DNA from 4 places in the Shewanella violacea DSS12 genome. Region 1 is predicted to be linked to each of the others. Evidence: predicted binding sites of a transcription regulator. Region 1 holds the regulator's gene; each other region holds the start of a gene.
The links. The regulator sigma-54, encoded in region 1, starts transcription at its own class of promoters, with help from an activator protein. The targets are predictions, from matches to a motif close to GTTGGCACGNNNNTNGNNT.
Positions count from the first base shown of each region.

Region 2: SVI_RS12840 (molybdopterin oxidoreductase family protein) is a predicted target of sigma-54. The motif match lies at 1,465-1,483, and genes of this name have one in related genera.
Region 3: SVI_RS06490 (FlgO family outer membrane protein) is a predicted target of sigma-54. The motif match lies at 4,459-4,477, and genes of this name have one in related genera.
Region 4: SVI_RS06135 (LruC domain-containing protein) is a predicted target of sigma-54. The motif match lies at 2,210-2,228, and genes of this name have one in related genera.

Region 1 covers NC_014012.1:480,294-487,767, reverse strand. Annotated here, with positions in the region: gene SVI_RS01955 (calcium/sodium antiporter) at 1-912, shown strand, start outside; gene SVI_RS01950 (KpsF/GutQ family sugar-phosphate isomerase) at 951-1,928, shown strand; gene kdsC (3-deoxy-manno-octulosonate-8-phosphatase KdsC) at 1,930-2,487, shown strand; gene lptC (LPS export ABC transporter periplasmic protein LptC) at 2,484-3,041, shown strand; partial or broken gene lptA (lipopolysaccharide transport periplasmic protein LptA) at 3,145-3,678, shown strand; gene lptB (LPS export ABC transporter ATP-binding protein) at 3,783-4,514, shown strand; gene SVI_RS01925 (RNA polymerase factor sigma-54) at 4,666-6,144, shown strand; gene hpf (ribosome hibernation promoting factor) at 6,370-6,657, shown strand; gene ptsN (PTS IIA-like nitrogen regulatory protein PtsN) at 6,661-7,104, shown strand; gene rapZ (RNase adapter RapZ) at 7,101-7,474, shown strand, end outside.
Region 2 covers NC_014012.1:3,083,980-3,091,453, forward strand. Annotated here, with positions in the region: gene SVI_RS12840 (molybdopterin oxidoreductase family protein) at 1-1,399, opposite strand, end outside; gene eco (serine protease inhibitor ecotin) at 1,676-2,266, shown strand; gene SVI_RS12850 (DUF1801 domain-containing protein) at 2,485-2,889, shown strand; gene SVI_RS12855 (hypothetical protein) at 3,055-3,459, shown strand; gene SVI_RS12860 (hypothetical protein) at 3,509-3,715, shown strand; gene sodN (superoxide dismutase, Ni) at 3,725-4,225, shown strand; gene SVI_RS12870 (S24/S26 family peptidase) at 4,256-4,549, shown strand; gene SVI_RS12875 (hypothetical protein) at 4,673-4,885, shown strand; gene SVI_RS12880 (hypothetical protein) at 4,991-5,506, shown strand; gene SVI_RS12885 (AAA family ATPase) at 5,523-6,014, opposite strand; gene cobB (Sir2 family NAD+-dependent deacetylase) at 6,048-6,890, opposite strand; gene fur (ferric iron uptake transcriptional regulator) at 7,072-7,474, shown strand, end outside.
Region 3 covers NC_014012.1:1,608,290-1,615,763, reverse strand. Annotated here, with positions in the region: gene SVI_RS06515 (chemotaxis protein CheV) at 1-862, opposite strand, end outside; gene flgA (flagellar basal body P-ring formation chaperone FlgA) at 1,085-1,789, shown strand; gene flgM (flagellar biosynthesis anti-sigma factor FlgM) at 1,874-2,194, shown strand; gene SVI_RS06500 (flagella synthesis protein FlgN) at 2,201-2,626, shown strand; gene SVI_RS06495 (LPP20 family lipoprotein) at 3,222-3,668, opposite strand; gene SVI_RS06490 (FlgO family outer membrane protein) at 3,665-4,294, opposite strand; gene SVI_RS06485 (flagellar assembly protein FlgT) at 4,894-6,054, shown strand; tRNA gene SVI_RS06480 (tRNA-Arg) at 6,164-6,239, shown strand; gene SVI_RS06475 (sterol desaturase family protein) at 6,675-7,474, shown strand, end outside.
Region 4 covers NC_014012.1:1,523,886-1,531,359, forward strand. Annotated here, with positions in the region: gene SVI_RS06135 (LruC domain-containing protein) at 33-2,174, opposite strand; gene SVI_RS06140 (ABC transporter substrate-binding protein) at 2,517-3,668, shown strand; gene SVI_RS06145 (response regulator) at 3,682-7,474, shown strand, end outside.

The DNA of each region.
Region 1 (7,474 bases):
TGGAGCGCCGACAAATTTGTCTATGGTGCGTCAGCCTTTGCCCGCAACCTCGGACTCCCACCTATGTTAATCGGCTTGACCATAGTGGCAATGGGCAGCTCAGCTCCTGAAATGTTCGTCGCGGTCACGGCATCCATGGAAGGCATGACAGATACAGCCATAGGTAACGTATTAGGTTCAAATATCGCTAATATCACCTTGATATTAGGTATCACGGCTCTGTTAGGAGCGATTTCTGTTCGCTCCCAGACCCTGTTACGGGAAATACCCTTGATGTTGGCTGCCACAGCTATCGCGGGATATTTCCTTCATGATGGCATGCTGACACGCACGGAAGGCGTTACCTTGATGGGACTCTTCTTCATTCTTATGGGGTACCTTATCTGGCATGGCTTAACCAGCAAGCAAGTTGACACACTAGAAGATGAGGCCGATAAAGAAATTCCTAAGGGAGTCCCGACTCACAAGGCAGTTTTCTGGCTAATCGCCGGCATTATTTTATTACCCCTGTCTGCCGACTGGATGGTTCAGGGCGCGGTCGGTATCGCCAAAGCCTATCATCTATCGGATTTGGTCATAGGATTGACCATAATAGCCATAGGCACGAGTTTGCCTGAACTTGCGGCTTGTGTGGCTGGCGTACTGAAAAAAGAACACGATCTGGCTATAGGTAATATTGTCGGTTCAAACTTATTCAACATTCTCGCCGTACTGGCACTTCCAGGAATTATAGCCCCAGGTGAAGTCGATGCAGCGGCCAGTACCCGAGATTTTTATATGGTAATGGCCACGAGTAGCGCCCTTGTCATACTCATTTTACTGAGTGGCCGTGCAAGAGCATTAAAGCCTTGGCATGGAGGCGTGTTATTGTTGACCTTTATCTCGTATCAACTAGTCCTTTTTCTTGCTTAACAAGACTTGGTTCAGACTGAATAAACAGAGAGTTCGAAATGCTAGATGTAAATAAATTACGCCAATGGGGCAAGAAAGTTATCGATGTGGAGCGAAAGGCTCTCGATAACTTATATCAATATGTAGATTCGGCTGAGTTTGCCGCTGCCTGTAAATTGATCTTCGAGTGCACGGGCAAGGTCATCGTCATGGGGATGGGCAAGTCAGGTCATATCGGCAATAAAATTTCGGCTACCTTCGCCAGCACAGGAACACCCGCATTTTTTGTTCATCCCGGTGAAGCCAGTCATGGGGATCTGGGCGTACTCAGTGAGGACGATATCATCTTAGCCATCTCCAACTCTGGAGAAGCCTCGGAAATCTTAACCTTGATGCCGGTCATTAAACGTATGGGCCTGCCTATCATAGCGCTAACGGGTAATCCAGAATCTACCATGGCTAAACATGCGGTCGTGCATCTGTGTATCGAAGTGCCCGAAGAAGCTTGCCCCTTAGGACTCGCGCCAACATCCAGCACCACGGCAACCTTAGTCATGGGCGATGCCCTAGCAGTAGCACTATTACAGGCAAGAGGCTTTACCAGAGATGATTTCGCTCTATCACACCCAGGTGGTATGTTAGGTCGAAAATTACTGCTTAAAGTCAGTGATGTCATGCATAAAGGTTCCGAACTGCCTCTGGTCAGGCATAATATCTGTGTCACAGATGCTCTCTATGAGATATCGAACAAGGGCTTAGGTATGACAGCGGTTACCGATGATGACAACAAGTTAGTGGGTATTTTTACCGATGGCGATCTTCGCCGAGTCATAGACGCCCAGGTCAACTTAAGAGAAACATCTATATCCGATGTGATGAGTAAAGCCTGTACCACCATATCCGAGGGGATTTTGGCCGCCGAAGCACTAAAAGTGATGGACGAAAAAGATATCAATGGTCTCATCATAGTAGATGATAATAACACCCCCATAGGAGCATTAAATATGCTCGATATGGTGAAGGCAGGAGTAATCTAGAATGAATGAATCTCATCAGAGTTTTTATGGTCCTGTAACGGACAAGGTTTGGCAGAAAGCTAAGCAGATAAAACTGCTTATCTGCGATGTAGACGGCGTATTTTCCGATGGTCTGGTCTACATGAGTAATGGCGGTGAAGAGCTAAAGACCTTTCATACTCGGGACGGATACGGAGTGAGATCTCTGCTCACCAGTGATATTCCCGTGGCGATCATCACAGGGCGCAAGTCTCAGATAGTCGAAGACCGCATGACAGCACTGGGCATCGAACATATTTATCAAGGTGTCGACAACAAATTAATGCCATACCAAGCGCTATTATCCCTATATGATGTGACCCCAGAACAGGTGGCTTATATAGGTGATGATATGGTTGATCTGCCGGTAATGAAACAAGTAGGCCTCTCAGTCTGTGTCGCAGATGGTCACCCTTATGTGAAGCAAGCTGCCGACTTTGTCACTAGCATCAAAGGCGGACATGGGGCCTTACGTGAGTTAACGGATCTGTTACTCCTCAGCCAAGAGAAATTCGATACCGCACACGGTATGAGTATATGAATAGAGTGACTCTGGGCATCATAGCTTTCTTCGGAACGGCCTTGCTGCTGTATTGGCAAGTACAATCCAAGAAAAATGATCAAGGGGTGGCGTTCGATGCCAGCTTAAGACCAGATTATATTGCCGATGATCTGCGTAGTGTCGATTATAATGAGTTAGGTTTAGTCAGCAGCCGAGTCACTGCCACCCATATGGAGCACTTCGATGAGGCCAATATGACCTATTTCACTAAGCCCATATACCTAGTCTATCCCAACGGTGGCCAAGCAAAATGGCGCCTGCAATCGACGATGGGAACACTGGATAAAAAGTCAGGTAAAGTCGTGCTCGAGAACGATGTTATTATCGATTCAGTCAACGCTGAAGAGCCGATCCAAACCATGAAAACCAGTTACTTGGAATTAGACCTCAATACCATGATCATGACCTCAGATCGTGAGGTGTACATCACAGGTAATGATTTTATGATCCAAGGTATGGGCTTGTTCGGTGATCTTAAAGCTCAGAAAGTACAACTATTGAGTAAGGTTAAAGGAGTATATGAGGTCAATTAGCCTTAAGCTGCACTAGCCCAAAGTAAAAGTAAAAAATAATTAGACTCAGACCAACGCTCCATATGTGTTGTGAATAAGACAAGTACGCCATTTGAAGGACGATATGAACAAACATAACCTAATCATCGCAGCTCTACTGTGTGTCACAAGCTTTAGTGGTATAGCAAAGCAAAATGATCTCATGCAAGAAGTTAAGATCTCAGCCTCTAGTCAAGAAGCGGATATCAAGAACAATCAGATGATCTTTCATGGTCCGGTAGAGGTGACTCAGGGATCGATCAAGATCTTGGCCGACGAACTCAGAGCGACCTCTAAAGAAGATGGCGGCGGAAAAATACTTGTCGCCATAGGCAATCCCGCGACTTACTCGCAAATAATGGAAGATGGACGCCCGGCTTCAGCCAGTGCCAAAGAAATTAGATATGAACTATCGAGCAGAACCTTAACCTTACTAGGTAATGCCACGCTGGAACAAGATGCTAGTCGAGTGACAGGTAATATGATTCGCTACAACATAGCTAAGCAACAGTTAATAGCTGAAAGTAAAGGCAATGATAGGGTCATCACCATTATCCAGCCTGAAAGCTATCAAGATACCAGCCAAGATAAGGCAAAACAACCGCCGGCGGCCAAGAAACTACCGACGGAATTACCTGAAATAGAACAAGATAAAACTAACAATCAAGCTAATAAGCAAGACGCTATGCCAGCTCTGTTACCAATCATAGGGCAGGAAAAGCAATGAGCCAGATGACGCTAAAGGCAGTCAACCTTGCCAAGAGTTATAAGAGTCGTGCCGTAGTTCAGGATGTTAGTATCACAGTAAAAACCGGCCAGATTGTCGGCCTGCTAGGTCCTAATGGCGCAGGAAAAACCACCACTTTCTACATGATCGTCGGTTTAGTACAGAGTGATAAAGGCAGGATCTTAATCGATGATGATGATCTAACCTTAGATCCTATGCACCTGAGGGCAAGAAAAGGCATTGGCTATCTGCCTCAAGAGGCGAGCATATTTAGGAAGTTATCGGTGCGGGATAACATAATGGCTGTCCTGCAGACTCGCTCAGATATAGATAACAACGCTCGAGAAGAACAACTCGAGAATCTTCTAGAAGAATTTAATATTACTCACATCCGAGATAGCCAAGGCATGGCGCTCTCGGGGGGCGAACGCAGACGCGTCGAGATAGCCAGAGCCTTAGCAGCCAACCCTAAGTTTATTCTCCTGGATGAACCTTTTGCAGGTGTCGACCCAATCTCGGTTATCGACATTAAAAAAATTATCCAGCAGCTTAAGAGCCGTGGTTTAGGTGTACTGATCACCGACCATAATGTGCGTGAAACCTTAGACGTATGTGAACGAGCTTACATAGTCAGTCACGGAAATTTAATCGCTGAAGGTACACCCGCCGAAATCATGGACAATCAGCAAGTAAGAGCTGTGTACTTAGGTGAACAATTCAAGCTATAGTTAATCAAGAGGCTTATTCTTAACGCGTATTAAGGGATGAGTCACTACAGATACTCGGCTACCTAGCCTAAAATTCAGGGGCTCAGAGAAGCCCCAAACAAGTCCAAGCAGGCTGTCTCATTTTATAATTACATGAAGGGAATAGCGGTAAATGAAAGCGTCACTCCAGCTTAAAATGGGTCAGCAGTTAACCATGACACCACAACTGCAGCAGGCTATACGTCTATTGCAATTATCGTCGCTGGAACTGCAACAAGAAATCCAACAAGCGTTAGACTCCAACCCTTTACTCGAACTAGATGAAGAGCAAGTTGATCCCCCAGTCAATGGCGAAGACAAGACCGTAGACACTGAAGACTTTAGTGCCACTGCAGAGAGCGATGGCCCAATTGACAACTCAGCGGTTGAAACCTCCGAGGCGATAACCCGAGATTCTATGCCCGAAGAGCTCCCCATGGACACCACTTGGGACGAGGTCTATACCGCATCGCCTAACTCAACTTCCGGTGCCATGCGCGACGACGATATGCCCTTCCAGGGGGAGACCAGCGAAGGTTTGTATGAGCATCTCGAATGGCAGAAGAATCTAACACCGTTTTCTGATAACGATCTCGCCATAGCAACGGCCATCATTGAGGCCATAGATGAGAGAGGCTATCTCACCCAGAGCATTGAAGATATTCTCGAAGCCATGGGAGATCCTGAAATTGAACAGGATGAAATTGAAGCCGTACTTAAACGCATCCAACACTTCGATCCTATCGGTATCGCAGCCAGAGATCTCAGTGAATGCCTCTTGATCCAACTGGCACAATACGCTGACACGACTCCACATATAGATAACGCCAGGATCCTGATCAGAGACCATCTGGATCTGATCGCCGGACGAGATTTTCGCCTGCTAATGCGCAAGACTAAGCTCAAGGAAGATGCTCTTAGAGATGCCATAGAGTTAATCCAGACGCTTAACCCCCGTCCTGGATTGGCCGTTACCCCGGGCAAGGATGAATATGTCATCCCTGACGTCACAGTGACTAAGAAGAAAGGTCGCTGGATGGTCGAATTAAATCCAGACAACATGCCGAAGATCAGTGTAAATCAACATTATGCATCTATGGCAAAAAGTACAAAGAGTCAAGCAGATAGCCAGTTTATTCGTGGGCATCTGCAAGAGGCTAAATGGTTTATCAAGAGCTTAGAGAGCCGCAACGAGACCTTACTGAAAGTCTCAAAATGTATCGTGAAATTCCAACAGGGTTTCTTCGAGTTCGGTGAAGAAGCAATGAAACCTATGGTACTTAACGACATAGCCGAAGCCGTTGAGATGCACGAATCCACCATATCCCGCGTCACTACACAGAAATATATGCATACCCCAAGGGGCATATTTGAGCTGAAATACTTTTTTTCAAGCCATGTAGCTACCGATGATGGTGGGGAGTGTTCATCTACCGCGATTCGTGCTTTCATAAAGAAGCTGGTCGCCGCCGAAAACCAACAGAAACCACTCAGCGACAGTAAGATGGCCTTGTTATTAGCGGATCAGGGCATTAAGGTTGCGAGACGCACCATAGCTAAGTATCGTGAAGCTATGTTGATTCCACCATCGAATCAACGTAAGAGTTTGTAGAATAAGGAATAAAGGAATAAAGGTCATAGCCTAACTAGGGGAACCTAGTTTAAGTGACGGCCTGATTAACGCTTATTGTAAGTGCTAATCACCAGAAGCGGCCTGTAGTCGATATTAGTTAGGCTCAACTCCTGGTAAAACAGGGAATTATGTTGTGAGTTAAATCCCGAAAGATTTACCTATCATCAACTTAAGAGTTAAATCGGAAACTGGAGGAGTATTTCTATGCACATAAACCTAACTGGACACCATATAGAGATCACGACATCGCTAAGACATTATGTCGAAGAAAAGTTCACTAAGCTTGAACGACATTTCGATCAGATCAATAATGTGCACGTTATTTTAAATGTTCAAAAAATGCAGCAAAAAGCCGAAGCTAAACTCCACCTTGCCGGTGGTGAGGTTTTCGCCATGTCAGAGAATGCTGACATGTATGCCGCAATAGACTCCCTGATTGATAAGCTCGACCGTCAGGTTATTAAACACAAAGAGAAGCTAACAAAGCATTAAATAATGGAATTAAGCAGCATCCTGCAGCCGGAGTGTACCACTTGCGCCACTCCGGGCAGTAAGAAAAAGGTATTGGAACTCATCAGCGATCTTGCGGCTGTCCAATACCCAACCCTATCTTCACAAGAGATTTTTGAAAGCCTCTTGGCGAGAGAAAAAATGGGAAGCACAGGTATAGGTAATGGTATTGCGATTCCTCATGGTAGGCTGAGCAACATAAGTCAACCGGTTGCTGTATTAATCAAGTGCGAAGAGCCTATCTCCTTCGACGCCATTGATAAGCAACCTGTAGATATACTATTCGCACTTTTAGTACCTGCGGATCAATGTGAGCAGCATTTGAGTACTCTGTCATCTATGGCCGAAAAGCTCAATAATAAGCTTATTGTGAAACAGTTACGAAAAACTCAAGATGAGTCAGAACTCTATCAGGTAATAACACAATGAAACTGGTGATGGTATCCGGTCGCTCCGGTTCGGGAAAATCTGTTGTACTCAGGGTCCTAGAAGATCTTGGCTACTACTGCGTCGATAATCTTCCTCTGCCGCTCATGGATACCTTGCTCGAACAACTTAAGGGCAGCACAGATCTTGTCGCCATTAGTGTTGACGTGCGTAATATGCCAGAGCAAGATAAAGAGTTTTTAAAGCAACTTGCTAACCTCCCTAAGGGCACAGAACTACTCAGTTTCTTCTTAGACTCCAGCGATGAAGTACTGCTGAAGCGCTACAGTGAAACTCGCAGGTTACACCCTCTATCCCGCACTAAGACTTCGCTGAAAGAAGCCATAGAACATGAAAGAGAGCTACTCGAACC
Region 2 (7,474 bases), 2.4 Mb from region 1:
CCCAGACCGATGCCGGCAGATACACATGAGAATACTGGTTAGTCTCGACGTCACTATAGACGTCTTGGATAACCAGAAAGTCCAGCTTCTCCAGCGCCTTACGGATACGCGCCGTGTTGGGCATTGAGGTCATGGGATTAGTGGCCACGATCCACAGGCCTTTTATCTCTCCAGTCTCGATGGCTGGAAAAATATCGGTCTCGGCCAGACCGCGTTTCTTGGGAAAGAACTCAGGATCTATGCCCCAAAAATCGGCTATCTCGTTTCTGTCGGCTTCATTTTCCAGATAACGATATCCGGGTAAGCCCGAGCAAGATGACCACTCTCGGGTGCCCATGGCATTACACTGACCGGTTATCGATAAGCTGGTGCCACCAGGCTTACCTATATTGCCGGTTATCATATTCAGGTTATTGATGTTGGCGACACCATCTGAGCCGTGGGTAGATTGGTTTATCCCCATGGTCCAGATGCTCATGGCCGTCGGTGCCTTAGCATAAATTCTCGCCACATTACGTATGGTATCTTCGTCTATGCCGCAAATGTGTTGGGCTTGCTTAGGATCATAGTCCTGCACCAGTGCTTTAACCGCCTCGAAGCCTTGGGTATGGGCGTCGATATAGGCCTGATCTTGCAGCCCTTCATTGATGATCACATGCAGCATGGCGTTGATCAGTACACAATCTGTGCCTGGGGTGATAGGTAGATGGATATCGGCAAATTGCGCCAACATGGTCACTCGAGGATCCACCACAATCAAAGGAAAATGACGCTTCTCCAGCGCCTCTTTCAGACGCCAATAGATGATTGGATGCTGCTCGGGAAGGTTGGAGCCAAAAGCCATCAGACAGTGGGTATGCTCGAAGTCATCGTAACAGCCCGGCGGACCATCGGCGCCGAAGGAGCGCTTATAGCCGCTGACCGCGGATGCCATGCACAAGGTGGTGTTACCATCATAGTTATTAGTGCCTATCACGCCCCGGGCAAGTTTGCCTAAGGTGTAGAACTCTTCGGTTAACAGCTGGCCCGAAGAGACGATGGCAAAAGAATCACGGCCATACTTGGCTTGAATTTCTTTGATTTTATCGGCCGTGGTATCCAGGGCATGATCCCAGGAGGTAGGCTTAAAGTCTTCGAAATGCTTGTCTCTTATAAGAGGCTCGGTTCCCCTGCCCGGACTCTCGAACAACTCGTGCTCTAAGATCCCCTTGATGCAGAGTTTTCCCCGATTCACATCGGCGCCAGCATGGCCACGGGTGGTAACAATCTTGTTCTGCTCGTTTAAGCCTATTTCGATGGAGCAACCCGTAGAGCAGTAGTTACAGGTGGTGTACTTCCACTGTGCAACTTTCTTGCTGGGTATCACGATAGGCTTTCTTTTTTTACGACCAAACAGCATAAAATTCGCCCCACATTCAATAGATTCTATTTTTAGTTAAGCTTTATCTAAGCTTTACTAGAGTAATGCACTAGCCGTGCCATAGATTTTAATCATATTAAACAGTAGGTTATTAACACCCTCGATTTGTGACATGCTCAAGATCAGTGCTTTCGCTTTAAAGTGGTGCACTTCTGGTTTTAAAATAAATTAAAATAGTTAACCCCTTTTCACTTTCAGGTCGTTTATAAGGGAGATCTGAAACAGAAACAGCCATTTTTTATCTTTGGAGATTTTATGAATTCATCGACACTTAGCACCACTAAGAAAGCATTGACCATCACATTTTCAGCAGCAAGTATCTTAGCCGTGTCACTATTATCTTTTAATGCATCGGCCACCACCCCGGGGCATCCTAGTGGACATAACCAAAATATAATCACATCTCAAGCCTTCTCTTCATCAAATTACCAAGCCCAAGAAGCGACCAAGATGTTTCCGGCACCAGAAGCTGGCATGGTGCAACATATACTCACTCTGCCTAAGCTAGATGATGAGTCGAATTACATGGTCGAAATACTGATAGGCCAAACTCAGATGGTGGACTGTAATGGCACAAGCTTGTCCGGCGACTTGAAGCAAGAGTCGGTTAAAGGTTGGGGATATAGCTATTATCAAGTTGATTCGATCACGCAAGGGCCAACGACCATGATGGCGTGTTTTAAGCAAGCCAAAAAAGAGGCATTCGTGTCAATAAGAGCCGATCTGAAAATCAAGTATGACAGTCGTCTGGCTAAGGTGTTTTACCTACCAAAAGGCAGTGAATTAAGATACAGGATCTGGACTGTTGAGAGTCAGTTCAACACCTCTAAGCTAATGAGTGAATAATTACAAATAGGTAAATGCCAGCTAAAACTGGCATTTACCTTTCACATATTCTTGCCACCTTTCTCTTGGCACCTTTCTCTTGGAGAAGAGTTATTTAAATTCATTAGTCCAGGTCTGATAACTTGCTCATTTATTCCCAATGCTGAGAATAATATGTTATTGAAATCCAGTGTTCGACCATACTATAGACACAGATAGCAACGAACAGAGCCGCAGCTATGAACAAACAAATTAAGCTGAAATTCGATGCTTATCCTGCCGACGTAGCACAAATTTTAATGGGATTAAGGCGAACCATCTTGGAGTTAGCAGCTGAGATAGAGGATGGAAAGGTCGAAGAAGCGTTAAAGTGGGGAGAACCTAGCTATATTGTCAAACATGGCAGTACCATACGGTTCGACTGGAAAGCGGCAAGCCCCAAGCAGTACCGTATCTATTTCAATTGTAAAACCTGCTTAATTGAGACCTTCAAAGCACTCTACGGCAATACCTTCACCTACGAAGGCAATCGAGCCATGGTATTTTCAACATCAGATATCATACCCATGACACAGCTCAAACATTGCCTCTCATTGGCACTGAAATACCACTCAATTAAACATCTGCCCCTATTGGGTGCCTGACAGGAGCAAGCTAAACTCTTTTATCCCTCCCCCTCATATCACTATGTAACAAATGTAAATATTAGACTTATCCATTATAACGACCTTTACAAATCCCTTTCCATAAGCATAATGAGATTGATTCTTATTTGCGTTAAGGGTTTTGGATATTGAAGGAGTAAGGGGATGGATACATGGCGACAACTGATTTATGAAGCAAACCAAGCTTTTCAGGCTGGCAATTGGCAAGATGCTGAGCATCAATATTTGGTAGCAGTGTCGAGGATTAATTACCTCTATAGCGAACATGCCAACGATGAGCAGATCATGATGGCCTGGTTGGCCAGTTATCATAACTTGTCGGAGCTCTACGGTAGGCAGGGAAAAGCCGAAGCTCAACTCAGCAATATTATGATCCCTTACCATCAATTAAAAAATCGACTTATCACCCAAGCAGATAATGAACCCATCTATGTTGCAATCCTCCACGGATTGAAACTCAGTTGCAAAGAGTTATACCTGTATCAGAAGAAACTATTACAAGAGTCGAAATGTATCGATATGAATGCTTTGGCTCCGGTCATTCACTAATTGTGACCATGCCTCAAACCATCCACTAAATAGATAAGGTCTAGTATCCATGAAGCAAAAACTTACAGCAGCACTCACCTTAGTATCTAGTCTGCTTATCGCCCCAGCGGCCTTAGCACATGCAGGACATGATCATGCTCATTGGTCGTCGTCTATGATTCACTTGCTGTGGATTTTGCCTGCCGTAGCAGCCCTAGGACTCGCCATCACCATGTACCGTCGCAAGAAATCCGCAACTCAATCAGACAGTAAATAAGGGGCGAACATGTTTTATAACTTATTGAATAAAATCGACAATAAAGCCCCTTTTAAGCGAGCCTCGGCCCACTGCGATATTCCATGCAAGATTTACGACCCCATCACGGCTCAGCTGGCAGTATTGACCATGATCCGCATGGTCGACTTACTCGAAGAGCTCAATGCTAAACCGTCTCTGACGGCCAATGAACAAGCCCAATTCGGCCGTTTAGTGGCCGAAAAGGAAGTCCATGGCCACAAGGTAAAAGATGAGATCACTGTGATCTGGGGCGACTACATCAAGCAACCTCAGTTAGATCAATTTCCAGAGATCCATGAGCTAAGTCACAGCATCATGCTGGCGGCATCCAAAGCCAAGCAGCATATAGATCGTGATGCGACCCTGCTACTGCTGGACAAGGTCAATCGCTTCGCTGAGATATTCTGGGAAACCAAAGGAATTAAGACTTATCAGGCCACCTGCCCTTATCCACCTGCACAGACCTTGATTTACCCACAATTAACATAGCTAAATACATTGTTAGCTTAAGGATCGCTCATGTTTGGGATCAATCTATACCGTGTTGCCGGAGCCAGTATGCAGCCACGTATTCCTGCCGGCAGCTTCGTTCTCTGCATGAGCGCCTTTCATCGTACGCGTTTAAAGGTAGGCGAAATATACCTTTTCGATCACCCCAGACTCGGTGAACTGATCAAGACTCTGGTAAAAATAGACAGCGCGGGTAACCTCTGGTTCAAAGGCGAAAATAATACCAGTATATCCAGTCAAGGGATGGGGCCCATAAGGAGTGGCCGAGTCATAGGTAAGGTCACACTTATCATCTCGGCCTGAGATGACAACTCACAGCCTAGCCATTAACCCGCTGGGATTTGTCATTCAAAGATACTGGCAAGTTAAAAACCTCATCTAGAATCATCAATTGTCACCTAAGATGCAATTTGTTAACGTTAAGCCATGACAGCATTTCATATCAGCAGAATACACACCTCCAAAGGTATTTTCAGGCTGAGCGGCCACGAGGCTCAGACACTGGAGATATCTGCTATCGAATTCATGGGCACAGATGGCTGGGTGGCATTAAACTTGAACGATGAAAACTCCCGCCAATTAATCATCAGTCTAGAGCAGGAATTTTTAATCCATTTACGGTCGCAACATACCGACTAATATTGACTACAATAATAGCGCTAGAGCGTAAAACTAGAATATAAAACTAGAGTATAGAACTGACAAAGAAAGCTAACAGAAAGAAGAAATAAGGATGGCTAAGATTTGACTAAAGGCGAATTCGCCCCAGAATACACCAAGAAAGAGAAGCTAAGCTTGCTACTCATGCATATCGCTTGGGCGTTACCTCTGCTTTTTGTCACCCAACACTATTTCTTACCTTGGTTTAGCGTCTATATTACCCAGGCACATTGTTATCAATATGCGGGCTGGGCTGGCAATGAACTCGTGTTTTACGGACTGTTTGTCGGCCTGCCAGTTTCACTCGTTTGCATCATTTTACTCATTGAAGGCCCGAGAACGCTTCAAATCATACTCTCACCTAACGGATCTGCGCAAAATCCCCTTCCCAATGAAAAGGTCTTTAAACCCACCCGCTACATGTATGGCGCAAAAGCAAAAATTAAGCCTACAATCTTACTCATATTGTTGATGTTAATTTTGGCTATGTCCATTCGAGGCATTTTCTGGGCCCAGGACATTATCGCGATGACAAGCACAGACATAACCAGCACCTGCCCCCCATGTAAACTATCTCTAACAACCCAAATTAGTCGCTAATTCAGCCCTATAAAAATTAAAACGCTTCGAACTGTTTGGCCATTCTCTGTATCTGGGCTAACGGTACATTATGATTATTGCGCTTGGCGCACAGGACCTGATGTTCTGGGTCTTGAGGGTCACCAATTAACACCATGCGAACCTGATAGCCCAAGGCCTTCGCCGCGGCTTCATAAGCCATGAATTCCCAAGTAGCCATATTCGTATTATCACAAATAACTAAAGGCTGAGATACAGACAGTGCATGAATAAACCCGCTTAGGTTGCGTTGATGATACTCGGACAAGCGTTTAGCTTCGAACCTGTACTCATCTCCCACATAGAACAAAGTATCCGTCGAAAAGTATCCCTTGCCCCGAATGTTCATGGCGACTTCGAGTGTTTGACTACCAATGAATTCATCGACCCAACGAGACTTACCACTGCCGGGAAGACCGCGCATAATTATCGCTAACCTATCCAGTCTTGGTGTCTGTTTAGCTTGAAGATTATTCAAGTTATCCTCCATGTACCATACTCCAATACCTTATGTGCCATAGCATCACTGACTATCATTATTGATAATTGCGCCGGATAAGATCCGCTCAACCATCTTTGGCAATATTTCACTGGCCTTTCCTTGTAAGTGAAATTGAAATTGGCTATGACGATCAGCCTCGACCAGATTAACCTCAACGGTTTGAGCGCCATGATGATTGGCTATATCCACAAAACCAGCGGCCGGATAAACGGTACCAGAAGTGCCAATGGCAATAAACAGATCACAAGTGTCTAATGCATCTTGAATACGGTCCAGGCCTATGGGGATCTCACCGAACCAGACTACATCAGGCCTGAGTCTCTGGGCCGGGATACAGCAGGTACATGTGTGTTCGGGTCCAAATGGGTCTTTAAGCAAAAAGGTTTGGCCGGAGCGCGGGCAACGTCCTTTCGATAACTCACCATGCATATGTAATAAACGACGTGATCCCGCCCGTTCATGCAGATCATCAATATTTTGAGTCACTAACAAGAAGTCACCATCAAACTCTCTCTCGAGGCGCGCCAAGGCATCATGTCCAGCATTCGCCTCCACATCTCCGCTGTGGAGCTGACTCCAACGAGTATTATAGAATCCCTCCACGAGTTCAGGATCTCGTGCATAACCTTCCGGCGTCGCAACATCTTGGATCTTATGTGCTTCCCATAAACCATCCTGATCTCTGAAGGTTTTTATTCCTGATTCTGCTGAAATTCCAGCACCTGTTAAAATCACTATCTGGCGATACATCTTAGTCCCTTCCATACTCTGCTTGTTCTTATTGAATATAACCTGATAATCCTGACGAGAATATCTAATACACAATATTATGAAATTAGTAGTAATACGATAATAACAATACAAAAAGTAAGCTCAATACGCATACTTTTTCTCTGATTTTAAGCCATTTATTGCATATATTTTTATAAAGCTAAGATAAAGACCTTCAGAGGTTTAAGTTTTTAAATTTACCTCTATAATGGATATTAGTATCCACTATTGAACCGATCGTTAAGCTGATGGTTCTGCAATCAAGAGATTAGTAATGACAGATGGAAATCAAGCGCTAAAAAAAGCGGGTTTGAAAGTCACTTTACCACGAGTCAAGATCCTAGAACTGATGCAAGGACCCGAAAACCAACACATCAGTGCAGAAAATCTGTATAAAAGATTACTCGAAATAGGTGAAGAGATCGGTTTAGCCACAGTGTATCGTGTACTCAACCAATTCGATGATGCTGGTATAGTCACACGTCACCACTTCGAAAGCGGTAAAGCTGTATTCGAATTAGCGACTAAGCATCACCACGATCATCTTGTTTGCCTATCTTGTAACAAGGTCATCGAGTTTTCTGATGATTTGATCGAGACTCGACAAGATGCGATTGCCAAGAAGCACAACATAAAACTCACCAACCACAGCCTATACCTTTATGGTGTCTGTCTTA
Region 3 (7,474 bases), 1.1 Mb from region 1:
TAAAATCATTTGCACCGACTTTCTCGACCATAGCTTGGTTAAATACCCCGCTTAAAGACGTATGCAGCACAACTTTAATGTTCTTCAACTTAGGGTTGTCTCTAATCTCTGCAGTTAAAGTGTAGCCGTCCATTTCTGGCATCTCAATGTCTGAGATAATAAGAGGGATCTCGGTCGATACATCGTCCATTTCGGCACCGATTGCTACTAGTTTTTCCAGTGCTTCTCTGCCATCTTTGGCGGTATCTATCTGCAAACCTAATGAAACTAATGCCCTAATGATCTGTTTACGGGCCACTGCTGAGTCATCAATAACCATAATATGGAAATGTTTTTCCCTGTCTAAGGTCAGCTGCTCATCGGCTTCTTTACTTATCTCAGTTTTAACCGGCGAAATCTCATCGAGGATCTTCTCCACATCGAGTATTTCAACCAACTCACCTTCAATCTCAGTCACTGCCGTGAGGTATGAGAACTTTCCAGCCCCCTTTGGCGGTGGTAAAATGGCTTCCCAATTCATATTAATGATCCGCTCAACCGAACAGACCAAGAAGCCTTGCACACTCCTGTTGTACTCAGAAATGATAATGAAACAATTCTCAGTGCTTTCAACCGGACGACCGCCAGTAGCCGCACTCAAATCGATTACCGAAATTGTTTTACCACGGATATGAGCAACCCCTTTCACATTGGGGTTCAACTTAGGCAGGCTGGTTAGAGGAGGACATTGAAGAACTTCTTTTACTTTAAAAACATTGATACCAAACCTTTGACGACCATTGAGTTTAAATAGCAATAACTCTAAACGGTTCTGACCGACTAACTGTGTTCGTTTGTTCACTGACTCAAGAATGCTTGACATAATGCGCTTGCCTTGTCGTCTTTTAAATGTCACCTAAAACTCATGGCTTTACGAGTACTAGGCATACTAATTGCTTACTTACTAACAAGTGTTAAATATCTCACAACTTGACCCTTTATCGTCAAGTTTATGGCGCCTTAAGTTTATTATAAGAAAAGGCGAAATTTTCGGTCACTAAGAAAGTATAGGTGTAATCTAGCTCATCAAGCTAGTCTATTCATTATGAAAGTAAAATATGTCCTCTTTTCTTTGATGTTTTTGTCAAATCACGCTTTAAGCACACAAGCTGCAATTGTGCCTACTCTATCGGCCATATCTCAATTAGCTATAGGGGTTGTCGAAGAAAAAATTGATGTTGCAGACCATGCAAGAGTAAACATTACCCCGCAAAGTCTAGATACACGGCTTAAGCCACCATTGTGCTTTCCACCAGTAAAAGCAGAATTGGCTAGTAATAGAGCGATTAAACGCAATAACACCATAAAAATAACCTGCAAAAGTCCACAACTTGATTACCCATGGCAGATTTTCATCTCAGTGAGAGTCGATATTCTCTATCCAGTTGTGGTCGCCAGACAGACATTGGGCCCAGGAGATTTAATCGCAAAAGGCGACATCGTCATCAAATATGTCGAGCAAACCCTTTTAAGAGGTCAGCAATTCAACAATCTTGCTGAGGTAGTTGGTACTAGGGTGAAAAGAAGAACGCCTGCTAACCAACCTATATTCAGTAATAATCTCTGCTTCGTTTGTAAAGGTGATTCAGTCTCAATTTTTGCACGCACAGATAACTTCGAAATAAAAACCGTTGGAGAAGCGCTGCAGGATGGGAATTTAGGTGATAGAATTCGTATTAAGAATACCTATTCCCATAAGACTGTCGATGCGAGAGTCATAGATGTTGGCAAGGTCGAAGTCAGAATGTAAGTTTTCTTGAATTTTATTAAAGCTCAGGGAAACACTGCCGATATACCATTATGTTCTTTTATTTTTTGATTGTTGGAGCCGAATATGGCTATTGATATTAAGCAAGTAAACACAGCAGTAAACACTCACATTGGCAAGTCCCCTGCACATAAGGGCAGTGAAAAAACCAATGATGACGCCGTCAACTCTCTGAGCACACCACCCAAGAGTGACTCAGTGTCTTTGACATCTCAGGCACAACAACTACAAAGCACTCAAGCCAAAATGAATGATATTCCAGAAATTAATGAACAGAAAGTTCAAGAAATAAAGCTGGCAATCGCAGAAGGCCGCTATAAGATTGATCCTGAAAAACTGGCGACTAACATAGCTCAGTTTGAAAATGACTTAAAGGGGATGAACTAGTAATTTATGAGTCAGATAAACGACATCGTCGAACTTCAGTTCGAGCTGCTTAACAAGCTAAAAGTAATCATCAAAGATGAGACAACTGCCTTGACCAATCAAGATGCAGATAGTCTACTTTCCTTGGCAAGCGCCAAAGCTGGATTACTCGATGAGCTAAAACGCAAAGATGAAGCTTTATCTCTCCATGCTGATAAGGCCTTACTCATCAGTGATGTACACTTGTCTGCTCGAGTCACATCGGCCAAAAACCTGCTGGATGAATGCAAACAATTGAACAGTGAAAACTCCAGCCTGATAGAACTGAATATCGCAAGCATGAATCGATTTTCCCAGGCCCTGCAAGTTAGCCGCAATGCCTCTAGTTTAACCTATAACGGCAAGGGTAAGACCTCGACGATATCTACCTTAGGCAATGATATACAAGCCTAACTGTCTCTTGGTGCCCCAGGCATAGCGCTCCCCCTTCCCTATAGTCTACAAAGGCTCAAAATTGCGCTGAGACTCTAAGCTCGAACCCCACCAGCTAAGTAAACATGTCATAACCCCATAATGACCAGGCGACTCCTAGACCGGACTCAGAGTGCTAAACTCCAAACACTGTCACTGCCATGTCTTAGACGTGTTCAAAAGATTCAAAGGGTTCAAATTAAGTTAAGCCTAATCCCCTTATATTGAAACGCTCATTAGCTAAACAGTGCATAAACTAGATAATCGAGAAGTACATTAGCTAGGCTGTTGATTAATTAGACCGCTCGTTAATTGGAAGCCTATAAATTGGAAGCCTATAAATTGGAAGCCTATTAATTAGAAGTTCATTAACTAGAGGTCCATTAGCCAGATTATGCCAAGAAGTCATCAAAGAAAGCCAGCCACTGGTTTATGGACCAAACTATAGAGTGAGCTAGGAGTGAGCTGCCAAAGAAAGCCATAAACAAAATCGGCTAAGGGTGAGAGAGGAATGTGGGATAGATAAGACAATCGAAGACAGAAAAACTGGTAATTTCCTGTCTCCAACTAAGAATACTTAAAAGTAAGTGATCTCTTTTATTTTTTGCGGTCTATTTTGCTGTTGATACAAGGCCCATACCAAGGAAAAATCTAACTCTAGTTCAGTCACATAATGATCCCCAGCAGGATAACTCTTTACCACCTTAGCACCACGTATCACTCCAGATACCGAAGCTTGAATGCTATCACTAGATAACATCCAGTCATTGACACTACTGCTTGCTGACAACTGCTGGCCAAACACCTGTTCGGCCAATTCTCTGTATGCAGCAATTTTAGAGGCTTGCATCGCCATTACCACTTTTTGTGCTTGAGACTGGGCAGGCTGAGTATCTAATGGTGCATAGCCTATTGCCGTTAATTTAGGAAAGCTATCAGGAGCCTGGGTTTCCCACTCTATATACCTGTCCTGTGACGCACAGCCTGAGATAAACATTAAGGTTAGGATTAGCCATTTTTTCATTGTGAACCACCTATGACTTGAACTTGCTGCAATCCTCTAACGGGATCTCTGTATAACAAACCATCTCGTGAGGTGATGGTCTCCGATGCTTTCAGGTAGCCAGGTAATTCACTGATATTAAATGCTCCCTGTGATGCCGAAACCACGCGATTATTGGTAATATTCACTATCCTGGAATTAACCACTATCCCTTTAGTATTCATACTCAGAGTCGACACCACAACATGCTCCACAGCGATTCCTGAAGGTAACTTCTTCCAATCTCGAGTCAGGAGAAAGTCTCCTTGGGGAGTCACCCTGATATTGTCACCCACATTGATATCCACCAAGTTAAACTGACGCCCATGTAAGGCGGCAATTAAACCTTGTTGTAGCTGTAATCCAAACGCATTTGTCTGATTAAATGAGTCTAACAAGACTGGGGTTGCAACCAGCAGAGGCTGATCACTCCTGAGTTCGTCATTTTGCTCAACCAGCTCTCTGACAATTTGCTCAGATAAATGATTCATGGCCGATGTGGACGGCAACTGATTGCCTCGTTCAAGGTTATCTGTTGACTGGTCTTCACCGCTATTTGCACACGCACTCAAGAGTAACGCGGCAATAAATACTAGTGTCTTACGCATACTTAATTCCCGGATGATCACGTAAACCTCAATTATCTGACTCATGCATCAGACTCGAGTCTTTAACTATTTTAAAAATGCCAATATCACCATTGTCTGCCGGACAATGTGTATCTAAGTGCCATTGACCAGCAGGATAGAATCTATGACTCAAGGTAAGATTCAAGCAAATATTACGCCATCATTATTCAAGTCAGAAATACACTAGAGATATGTTTTACCTAATAGAGGTTTATCGGCGTAATAATACAAAGCTAAAGCTGAGTTATTGCACACAGAGCAAGATATGATACACGCCGACTTAGGCACAAGCTTAGTACAGCCTCTAGCCCGGTTCTCAACCAGGTTGTGGCATATTAATTGCTTATTTAATTAATAACGCTTTAATCGTTATTAATTAGTGTTACCAGCAAGATAATGGGCAGATTGAGCTAACGAGTGTCAGAAATGCGACACTTACCATTTCAAATCATCTGTATTAACCCATTATTTAAACCCATGAGCTAAGCCCATAAGTTCAGCCCATGAGTTAAACCCGTTTTTTAAGTCGATAGTCTACTTGGAGAACGCCATCATAGATTTGGAAGTGGACACCTAACATGAAAATTATCCTCGCAATAATTTTGCTCAGTTTTATCACTTATTCTTCAAGTATCAGCGCTGCATGGATAGTGGTCAAAGGTCAGGCAAATATTGTCGACGGTAACATAAGCAAAGCCCGGGAAGATGCCATAGAGCAGGCATTAACCTATGCCACACTAAAAAATGGTGCCAACTTCACCAGCACTCAAAAAGTCCTCAATGGACAACTGGTGCAAGACAGTTTCTCTCTCACAAACCAGGCCCAAGCTAACAGAGTGGAGTTAGTCAACGAGCTCATAGAGGGCCAAAAACTGACCGTAATGCTCCGAGTCGATGTCATGGAATCAAAAGGCTTACAATGTGATAGCCAGCAACTAAAAGCCGCCATACTAGTGCCTCAGTTTTTAATTCAAGATAGGGCTCAATTACGCTACGGTAATATCGGTTTTTTTGAAAAAGACCTATCCCAGCGATTAGGTGATGCACTGCAAGCCCAGTCACTGACCAGCTTTGTACATATCCATGCCGACGAACGTTTAGATGTCGAACAAGCACTCGTGGATATACGAGGATACCGCCTACCAAGCTGGCTCAGCGAAATCACCGATAGCCAATATGTGCTTTTACCTGAGATTATCGATATATCGACCGATCCAGCCGAAAGCCAGATGTTAGGCCTATGGCACAGTGATCCCATTCGTCAATTTCACATCAGGCTATCCCTCTATCATGGGATCAGTGGCGAACAGATATGGAGCCAGTCATACATCACCTCCTCTCCTTGGGAATTTGAACGCCAAGAAACCGTCCTCTCGAATCATCACAGGTTTTGGGCTTCAGCCTATGGCAAGAGTATCGATAAGGTCTTAGCCAATGTGGTGGAAGATATAGATAGCAGCTTGAGCTGCCGCCCGGTATTAGGACAAATCATCGCTAAGCAGCATGACAGAGTCATTTTAAACTTAGGCCGACGCCACGGCATCCGAGTCGGCGATAAGTTTCAGTTAGTACTGCAACAAAACTTCACCGACCGTTTCGATAAAATGCGCGCAGTCGCGGGGAAAAGTCCTGCAGAAATTAGAATTGACCAAGTCACCGAAAAAACTGCCACGGCAATTCTAGTGGATAGAAATGCCTCTTATAACGTGCAAATTAATGACTTGGCGATAAAAATGTAGCCAAAAATATAAATTAATGACTTGAATCGCATGATAAACAAGCAATTGAACTCATTAGCTTTTCATCGCCTCTTTTCATTGAGGCGAAAATCAGTATAATCACAGGCGTCTCCTTATAGCTCAACAGGATAGAGCAGTCGCCTCCTAAGCGATCGATCGGGGTTCGAGTCCCTGTGGGGAGACCATAATTTATCAAGTGTCACTGACACTTGATCAGCAGTTCTTTTCTTGCCTATCTAGCTTTATTGTTCCCTATTCGTTTTCCTTAATTAGATTACTTCAGCTTTACCTATAGCCTGCGGCTCGCAAAATGTTCCCTCTTTATTTTTAGACTGTTCTTCGAGGCGTTATAAAGCCTTCTCTGACCGTTAGGAAAACATCCTGAATCTGATACCCTCAGCCGCATCTAATCTGGTTAATGTTTACTTTAGAGGTTGAATTTCGACTCTGTAGAAATCCCTTGATTAACAACGCGCCCCCCCTCCCTAATTTACAAGTGCTCATAGCAAACTGGCGCGTGGCAACTTAGCTTCAACATTCCCACAACCTTGTTAACGCCTCAGCTTATATGGTTAAATGGATGGATAGCTTCAAATTTAAAAAAAGGTTAGGAATGATCAATGACAGATGAGCTCTTCAGTATATTGGCCAGTATAGTCACCGCCCTTCAGAGCTTAAGTCTTCCTACAGTACTTTTTTGCTTGCTTGCCTACCTTGTAAAGGGAAAGTCTGCACTAACAGCCTTTCGTACATGTTTACCTAATAGTATTTTTAATATTAGTATCATGTGTTTTAACTTAGTTTTAATTTCATTCACTTTTACTAATCTTGGGTGGTTGTACTCAATAAACGTTGTTGAGGCCTTTTCACAATTTTGGGAGTCTCTTCCAGAATGGCTGGTTATACTCTCCGCTGTTTTTTGTGGTGACTTTATAGGTTATTGGCGACATAGACTTGAACACTCTCGTATGCTCTGGCCTTCACATGCTATGCATCATTCAGACACTAATATGAGTTGGCTTACCCTGCAAAGGTTCCATCCGTTTAACCGTGTGACGACCACTATAATTGATGCTGGTTTATTAATATCCCTAGGATTCCCCCCTTATTCTCTAGTAGCCAATAGTTTAGTACGCCACTATTACGGCTATTTTATTCATGCTGACCTGCCGTGGAATTATGGTGCATGGAATAAAGTATTTGTATCACCAGTAATGCACCAATGGCATCATGCTAATGAACCTGCGGCTTACAATACTAACTTTGCGACTGTATTTTCTGTCTTTGATCGTGCTTTTGGCACTTATAGAGTACCAAGTCTTTGTAATATACCTTTAGGAATTTCTTACAATGTTGGAGGTAATATTTTTGGTCAATTACTTTACCCATTAAAGCTAAGCTCTTACTTTAAAAAATTTAA
Region 4 (7,474 bases), 1.0 Mb from region 1:
TGGTCTGGGTTATTGTTATCATTTAAGTTGCACTAATCTTGGAATATGAGTGTCGAAATAGGGTTGAGATACCAATTAGGGTTAGTGTTACCGCTATTATCCGCCGCGAAGTCGATAAACTCAGGATAGCAAGCGTCTAAACGTTGCCTTTCTAGTGGATGCTTCCAGCTGGTAGGTACTTCTAGTGCCCAACTCATACCAAATTTGTTAAGGAAATAAAGACCTTGACTGGGATCTGAGGTATCTTCTCTGGAACCAAAATAGGCGGTAGCAAATTTATCTGTAGGCGCTTTATTTTTAAGGTGGATCTCGAGTTTACGTCCAGGATGCTCGCCAAGGACCATTTTTGCCGCTTGGCCATGATCGGTTCCTGGGGTGGCAAAGATAAAAGGGTCATAGGGAAAGTCTGGCATTTGTGCTTCAGGTATCGCATTTACGAAGGGAATAACCATATTCCAAGTGGTTTGGTAGCTAGTTCCGCAGCCCGCTTCCGATCGAAGAAACTCACAGCCTGTAGCCAGAGTAATATAATCCCATAGGTCCTGAGCAAGAATAAATACCCCGTAAGTTTGACCGCTTTCCAGGGGAGAAGCACTCTGTCCAAGACCATCGATACTCCATTCGATAGTATTTTCCTTGATGTTACTCATGGCTATTCCTGGCAGTTGGATACCAAAACCGTTGTGATAAAAGGCGCCCGCCGCGGCAAGTTTTGCTAAAAACTCAACTCGTCTGACTCGACCATATTTGACGTATTCAATGAGTCTTAAGTGGAAAATAACATCATTCATGTCGTAATCTTCTTGAGTTGGATAGAGATCTTCATAAATGATAGAGGTAAAAGTTGAAGATGACGGGTAGTAGTTAATGGTGACGCCGCTTTCAGTCATGGTGACTTGATAGTCTTCGACCTCTCCATCTCCGGCTCCACCTGTTGGGCCAATATCGGCCAGACTACTGAAGCGAAATCTAGCCCATGTTTGACCAGTTTTTCCCCATGTAGGCACCTCTAAATTGACACTGTTACTGCCGGGTGAAAGGGCCTGGCCTATGATAGCCTGCTCGTCACTGTCAAAAACTCCATCTCTATTCCAGTCAAACCAAGCGTTGAGAAAGCCGCCACTGCCTGTTGCGGTGGCGAGAATGACGGCGGATTCACCTATTTCAAAACCAGTAGGGAAACTGATGCCATCTTCATCATCCATGCCGTCACTGTAATCGTCTGACAATGGGGCTGGGTAACCACTCGCTTCCCCGTCGACAGTGGAGCCTAGATAGAAGTCATCTATGATGGAGTGTCTGGCGCCATTAGATGCCATATAAGTGCCATAGCTATCAGGAGCATCACCAAAATCTACATTTTCTCCCACTGGCACTTCTGCCAAGGCGCAGCGGGCACCATCATTACTCGATGAGGAAGGGCCGTAAGCAAAAATATCGGCTAAGGGGTTTGAATCATTAACATTGAGGCGATAGATCTTACCGTCGCTATTGTTGCTCAGGTAAAGCACGCCGTCGGGATCGAAGAACTGTGCACCAAAGGTAAATTTTGAGCCCGTTGAGACGACGACTACACCGAGATTGGTGGCGGAGGCGTCAAATGGGTCGATGCGAAGTAGGCTGGCACTATATCCATTAGTGACGGCGTAGAGGTAACCATCACTGGGATGAAAGGCGAAGTCGGTAATGTTATAGGTTGCGTTAACCGTACTCCCGGCAACGAGCGTCATAGTGTAGTTATTGGGGTCATCTAAGGGGATTTTAAACAGGCCCTTATTTTTTCTATATCCGTACCAGACATTCTCATTGATGGCGACATCGCCGACAAAGAAGTTGCCTGCCGCCGCCGCATCGACATCTTTAGTCACGCTCAGAGGCGTAATCACATAATCATCACCAGTTTTACCTAAGGTGCTGGCTTCATAGTCCCAGCCATAGATATAGTTATCGTGATAGTTAAAGCCAACACCGTTATAGGATGAGAGTCGCTTCATGTCGTTTGAAAGTATCACATAGCTGCCTGTTGCTAATTCGACGCCGTATGCAATGGGAACAGAAGAGGGAGTTTGTATGATAAAAGCCTGAGTCGGACATGACTCAAATTCAGCAGTTATACCATCCCAAGCAAAGATAGATAAAATGGTGACGAAAAAGAGAGGGGAGAGAAATTTCATAGTTAGTCCCTATATGAAACTGGTTTCACTATGAAGTGCATGAGCCGTGCCATTGATTAACTGATTGATTTTAAATTGGTTATTATTTGTTGTTTATTCGGTTTTGCAATGTGCAACTCAAACTGCATAAGTTGAAATGGGCTTTATACTCACATTTACCTATCCCATAGTGTTGAATTTTGATGTTTAACGGTCAGAAAGCCCAAAAACTGTCTACTCACTAGTTGAATGTTTTTCAAGTTGATTTTTTTATCACTTCCTTAGTGAAAAGCTGCTGATGCTCTACTAAGCTCTGTGAGTACTGCTGTGCAGTGCGTATCATCACGAGTCAAGGAGAGACACATGTCAGCGAGTGTTCGTTCGCCACATCGATTAATTACCTATTTAGCATTTGTTATTACCCTATTTTTTGTCTTGGCCGTGTCAGCTAGTGCTCATTCTGCCGATAAAAAAGTGATTAAGGCACTGTATATTCCTCTTGCTGACCATTATGCATCTTTGGTGGCCTATGAGCGTTATCGTAAAGAGATGCAATTCGCCGATTATCAGCTAGAGCAGATGAAAAACTGGGATCTTTTGCGTGCCTATTTTCAGTCCGGGGAAGTCGATATGGCCTATGTGATGAGTCCATTGGCCATGGATATGTTTAGCGAGAAACCGCATTTCAGATGGATAGGCTTGATGCATAGAGATGGGAGCGCACTGGCGATTAATGATCTGCTCAATGAGCAGGTCAAGCTTGCTGCTGTTAGGCATGAAAGAAAGCCGGACGATAAGGTCGCCAAGGCATTGAAACAAGCATACGAGTCGACGGGTCGTGCAACTGAAATAGGCATGCCTCATCTGTTGGCGACTCATACTGTTGTCTTGTATCGCTACCTTAAAGAGCATGGGGTCACCATGAGTCTAACACCCAATTCAGGTACCCAGGTGTTAGCGATTGCTGTTGCGCCGCCTAAATCACCAAGTTTTATTAAGAGTAAGAGTAATAGAGCACAAGCTGCCGCATTTGAGCAGTCATTACCTTGGGCCGATGTGGTTGAGACGGGAGGGTTTGGTCATGTGGCCTGGTATTCAAAAGATGTCATGCCTTGGGAGCATGGTCATGTGGAATGTATCGCCTTGGCGACAGATGCTGCGATTAAAGATAAGCGTAAAGCTGTCAATGAAGTGATGGCTTATATCCATAAGGCCGGAGAGGACATAGAGGTTGCTCGTGCTCAAGGCGGTGAAGCACTAGAGCAGATAGTTAACATAGTGCGTAAGCATATACCGGCCCATACCCGAGAAGCCATTATTGCCAGTCTGGATCCCGATCTAAGAGTGATTAATTATCAAAATCTTGATGTGGATAAACCAGGGTTGAAATTGATCATGGATCTGGCGGTTGAGGGAGGCATCATCAAAAATGCTATCGATATCGAAGACTTTGCTGACGAAGGTTTTAGTCGCAATGGCTTTAATGGGCTGAGTCAGGCCCAATTGTCCCGCTAGAGTGAGAGAACCGATGGAACATGAATTCACACAGGCGCCGATAAATACGGTAAACAAGTTAAGTTCATTGAGCTTTAACCTGACTATGTGGTTTTTGATATTATCCTTGCTGCCATTAACCATAGTCGCCTGGTTCAGTTATCAGCAAGCCAAGCAGAGTCTGGTCGATGCCGCAGAAGAGGAGTTAACTCAGTCTTCACTGCTGAGTGTGCAGTCTATCGAGAGCTGGTTTAATTATCGTATGGTCGATCTTAACGTCGAAGCTGAGTCAATCAATGCGGGATTAATTCTGAGTTCGCTCTCTGAGGGCAAGGAGTCCAGTGGTAAATCTGCTAGTGAATATGTGACGAGTTACGATTGGACTAAACGAGTCGATGGCCAGCAAAATGACCTAATTGTATTAAGCCGCCAATATGATTATATCAGCGATATATTCTTGATTGATCTCGACGGCGACATTCTTTACTCAGTGGTTAGTAATGATGCTAAAGGTAAAAATGTCTTCTCGGCTAATTTAATCGACTCGCAGTTTACTCAAAGTTTAAAAGTGACCATGGACTCAGGTTTGGCAAACTTTTCTGGTTTAGAGAGGAGCCCATTGAGTCAAGGTCAAATCACAGGTTTCATCTCTGCCCCTATTCTCGATGAATTTGGCGGTCCTATCGGGGCCTATGTCATCGAATTAAAGTTCGATAATATTTTTAATATGCTGCACTCGACAATATCAGACGCCAGTTCATTAACCCATTACATCATAGGTCAAGATGGCATTCTGAGAACGCCAATAAAGGATAATTGGGAGCAGGTATTACAGAGACAAATTAATACTCGCCCCTTTATTGCCTGGCAGGGGAGAGGGGCTAATGATGGCACCGATGGCACCGATGGAAAAAAGAGCATAGCCTATGAATATATTGGTCCTTCCGGTAAAGAGGTGATAGGGCTATACCATACGGTTAACCTGGCCAACATAGAATGGTTATTGATCAGCGAGATAGACAGTGAGGAGACGTTACAAGCCAGTAATTGGCTGGGAAAAGTCACCCTGTTATTAGTACTTTTGACCGCGATGGGTGTGTTACTCGCCTCGGTCTTTATTGCACGTAAGATCACCCGGCCAGTGTTTAAACTTGCCCAGGCCAGCCGTAAAGTTGCCGCAGGAGAAAAACTAACTCGGGTTGATGTTAAAGGAAAAAATGAGATTAGCCAGTTAGCCAGAGCCTTCAATCACATGCTAGACGCTAAAGCACGCCACGAGGAGGCACTGTTAGAGGCTAATAGCCAGGTCATGGAGGCGCTGGATTCTCTGGAGGAGCACAAGTTTGCCTTAGATCAGCATGCGATTGTTGCAGTGACTGACTTGAAGGGAACCATCACTTACGCTAATGATAAATTTTCTGAGATCAGCGGTTATAAAGTCGATGACTTGATTGGCCAGAATCACCGTATCCTTAATTCAGGCTTTCATCCTAGTGAATTTTTTTCTGAGATGTATCGGACAGTATCTAAAGGCAAGGTATGGCATGGCGAGATCTGTAATCGCAATAAACGTGGTGAGATCTACTGGGTCGATACAACCATTATGGCCCTAAAAGATACTCGGAATTTACCTAAAAGTTATATCGCCATTCGAGCCGATATTACCGAGAGGAAACGAACCGAAATAGCGGTTAAAGAGGCATTGTCTCTGATGAATGCCACCCTGGAATCCACCGATAATGGCATCTTGGTGACCAGTATTGACGGAGAGATATTAAGGACTAACTGCCAGTTTTCACATCTTTGGGGAGTCGCTAAAGAGTTACTGGATAAAGGGGTTAACGATAGAGTCATATTAAAACAGATTAAGGTTCTGCTGAAAAAGCCTGAGACCTTCCTCAAACGTGTGGAAGAGATCTATGAGGATCGGGAGTTAGAGGCATTTGATACCATAGCTTTGATAGATGGACGAGTCTTCGAGCGCGCATCATCCCCTATGGAAGTCGATGGTGAGTACTTTGGCCGAGTCTGGAGTTTTAGAGACATTACCGAACGCACCGAAAATCAAAATGCTTTGCTGCAGGCGAAAGAGGAAGCCGAGTTAGCCACTAAGGCAAAGAGTGAGTTTTTAGCCAGCATGAGCCATGAGATCCGCACCCCAATGAATGGTGTCATAGGTATGTTGGGTCTCTTGTCTAACTCTAAGTTGACCGAGTATCAAAACCGTCGGGTCAGTATCGCTCAGTCTAGTGCCCAGTCTTTACTTTCGCTTATTAACGATATCTTAGATTATTCGAAAATAGATGCCGGTAAATTAGAGCTGGAACAGATAGATTTCAACTTGAGAGGAATGCTAGGCGACTTTGCCGAAGGCATAGCTCATCAGGCTCAAAATAAAAAACTAGAACTGATTTTAGACCTTAAAGGGGTCGAACAATCTATGGTTACCGGAGACCCAGGTAGGCTGCGACAAGCGATCACTAACTTAACTGGTAATGCTATCAAGTTTACTAAGCAAGGTGAGGTGGTTGTTAGAGCCGAGCTTAAGCCAGCTCATGAGGGTAAATGGTGGCTAATCTGTTCTGTATCAGATACGGGCATAGGTATACCTGCAGATAAAATTGATGGTTTATTCAAATCATTTAGCCAGGTGGACGCATCGACTACCAGAAAATATGGTGGTACTGGGCTGGGGCTTGCCATAGTAAAGAAAATATCGCGCTTGATGGGTGGTGATGTTTCAGTGAGCAGTGTTTATGGGATAGGCAGTTGTTTCGAAATTAAGGTCTTACTGGGAAAAAGTGAGAGGTCGACCTTAGTGATCCCTAAGGTCGATATTAACCAGTTAACCTTGCTGGTGGTCGATGACAATGCCACTAATCGAGAAGTGATCCGCGAGCAACTAGAGCTATGGGGAGCGACTGTGGTTGAGGCTTGCAGCGGCCAGGAAGCCCTGGATATATGCGCGAGAAGAGAGAGTGAGCCTGGCAGTCCTAAATTTGATGTCGCCTTCTTAGACATGCAGATGGCAGAGATGGACGGCGCCGAGCTAGGGCAGAAACTAAAAGCCGATGCCAGATTCTCGCCAATCAAGCTAGTAATGATGACTTCTATGTCTCAGATGGGGGATGCTAGCTTCTTCGCTAAACTCGGATTCAGTGGCTATTTCCCTAAACCAACCACAACTTCAGATCTATTCGATGCGCTCAATGTCGTCGCCGAAGGCGGAGAGGCACTGCAAAAGGCCCGCCCTCTGGTGACCCACCATTATCTACAGGCGTTACATCATCAAGAAGACGAACCCAAGAAGCCGAGCTGGTCTCATGATGCCCGTGTTCTTTTAGTCGAGGATAACTACGTTAATCAATTAGTGGCGGTGGGGATTTTAGAAGATTTTGACTTAGATGTGGTGGTTGCCGAGAATGGGCTACAGGCACTGAATAAACTGAAGAACATAGTCGGTGATCCTTTCGATCTGGTCTTGATGGATTGCTTGATGCCAGAAATGGATGGTTATCAAGCCACCCGTGAAATCCGCGCCGGCAACGCGGGTGAAGTGAATAAAGACATCATCATAGTCGCTATGACGGCGAATGCCATGATGGGAGATAGAGAGAAGTGCATAGATTCAGGGATGAATGATTATCTGCCAAAACCCATAGATCCAGATAAGTTATTCTCCAGTCTAATGCATTGGCTTCCTCAAGCTGGGTCTGACGACCTTGAGCCTAAGCACTTAGACCCAGAGGGATCAGGCGAGGCATCAGATCCTGTACCAAGTATTAAATCAAACCTTAATACAGATCCTGTGTCCGATATCAGTGCCA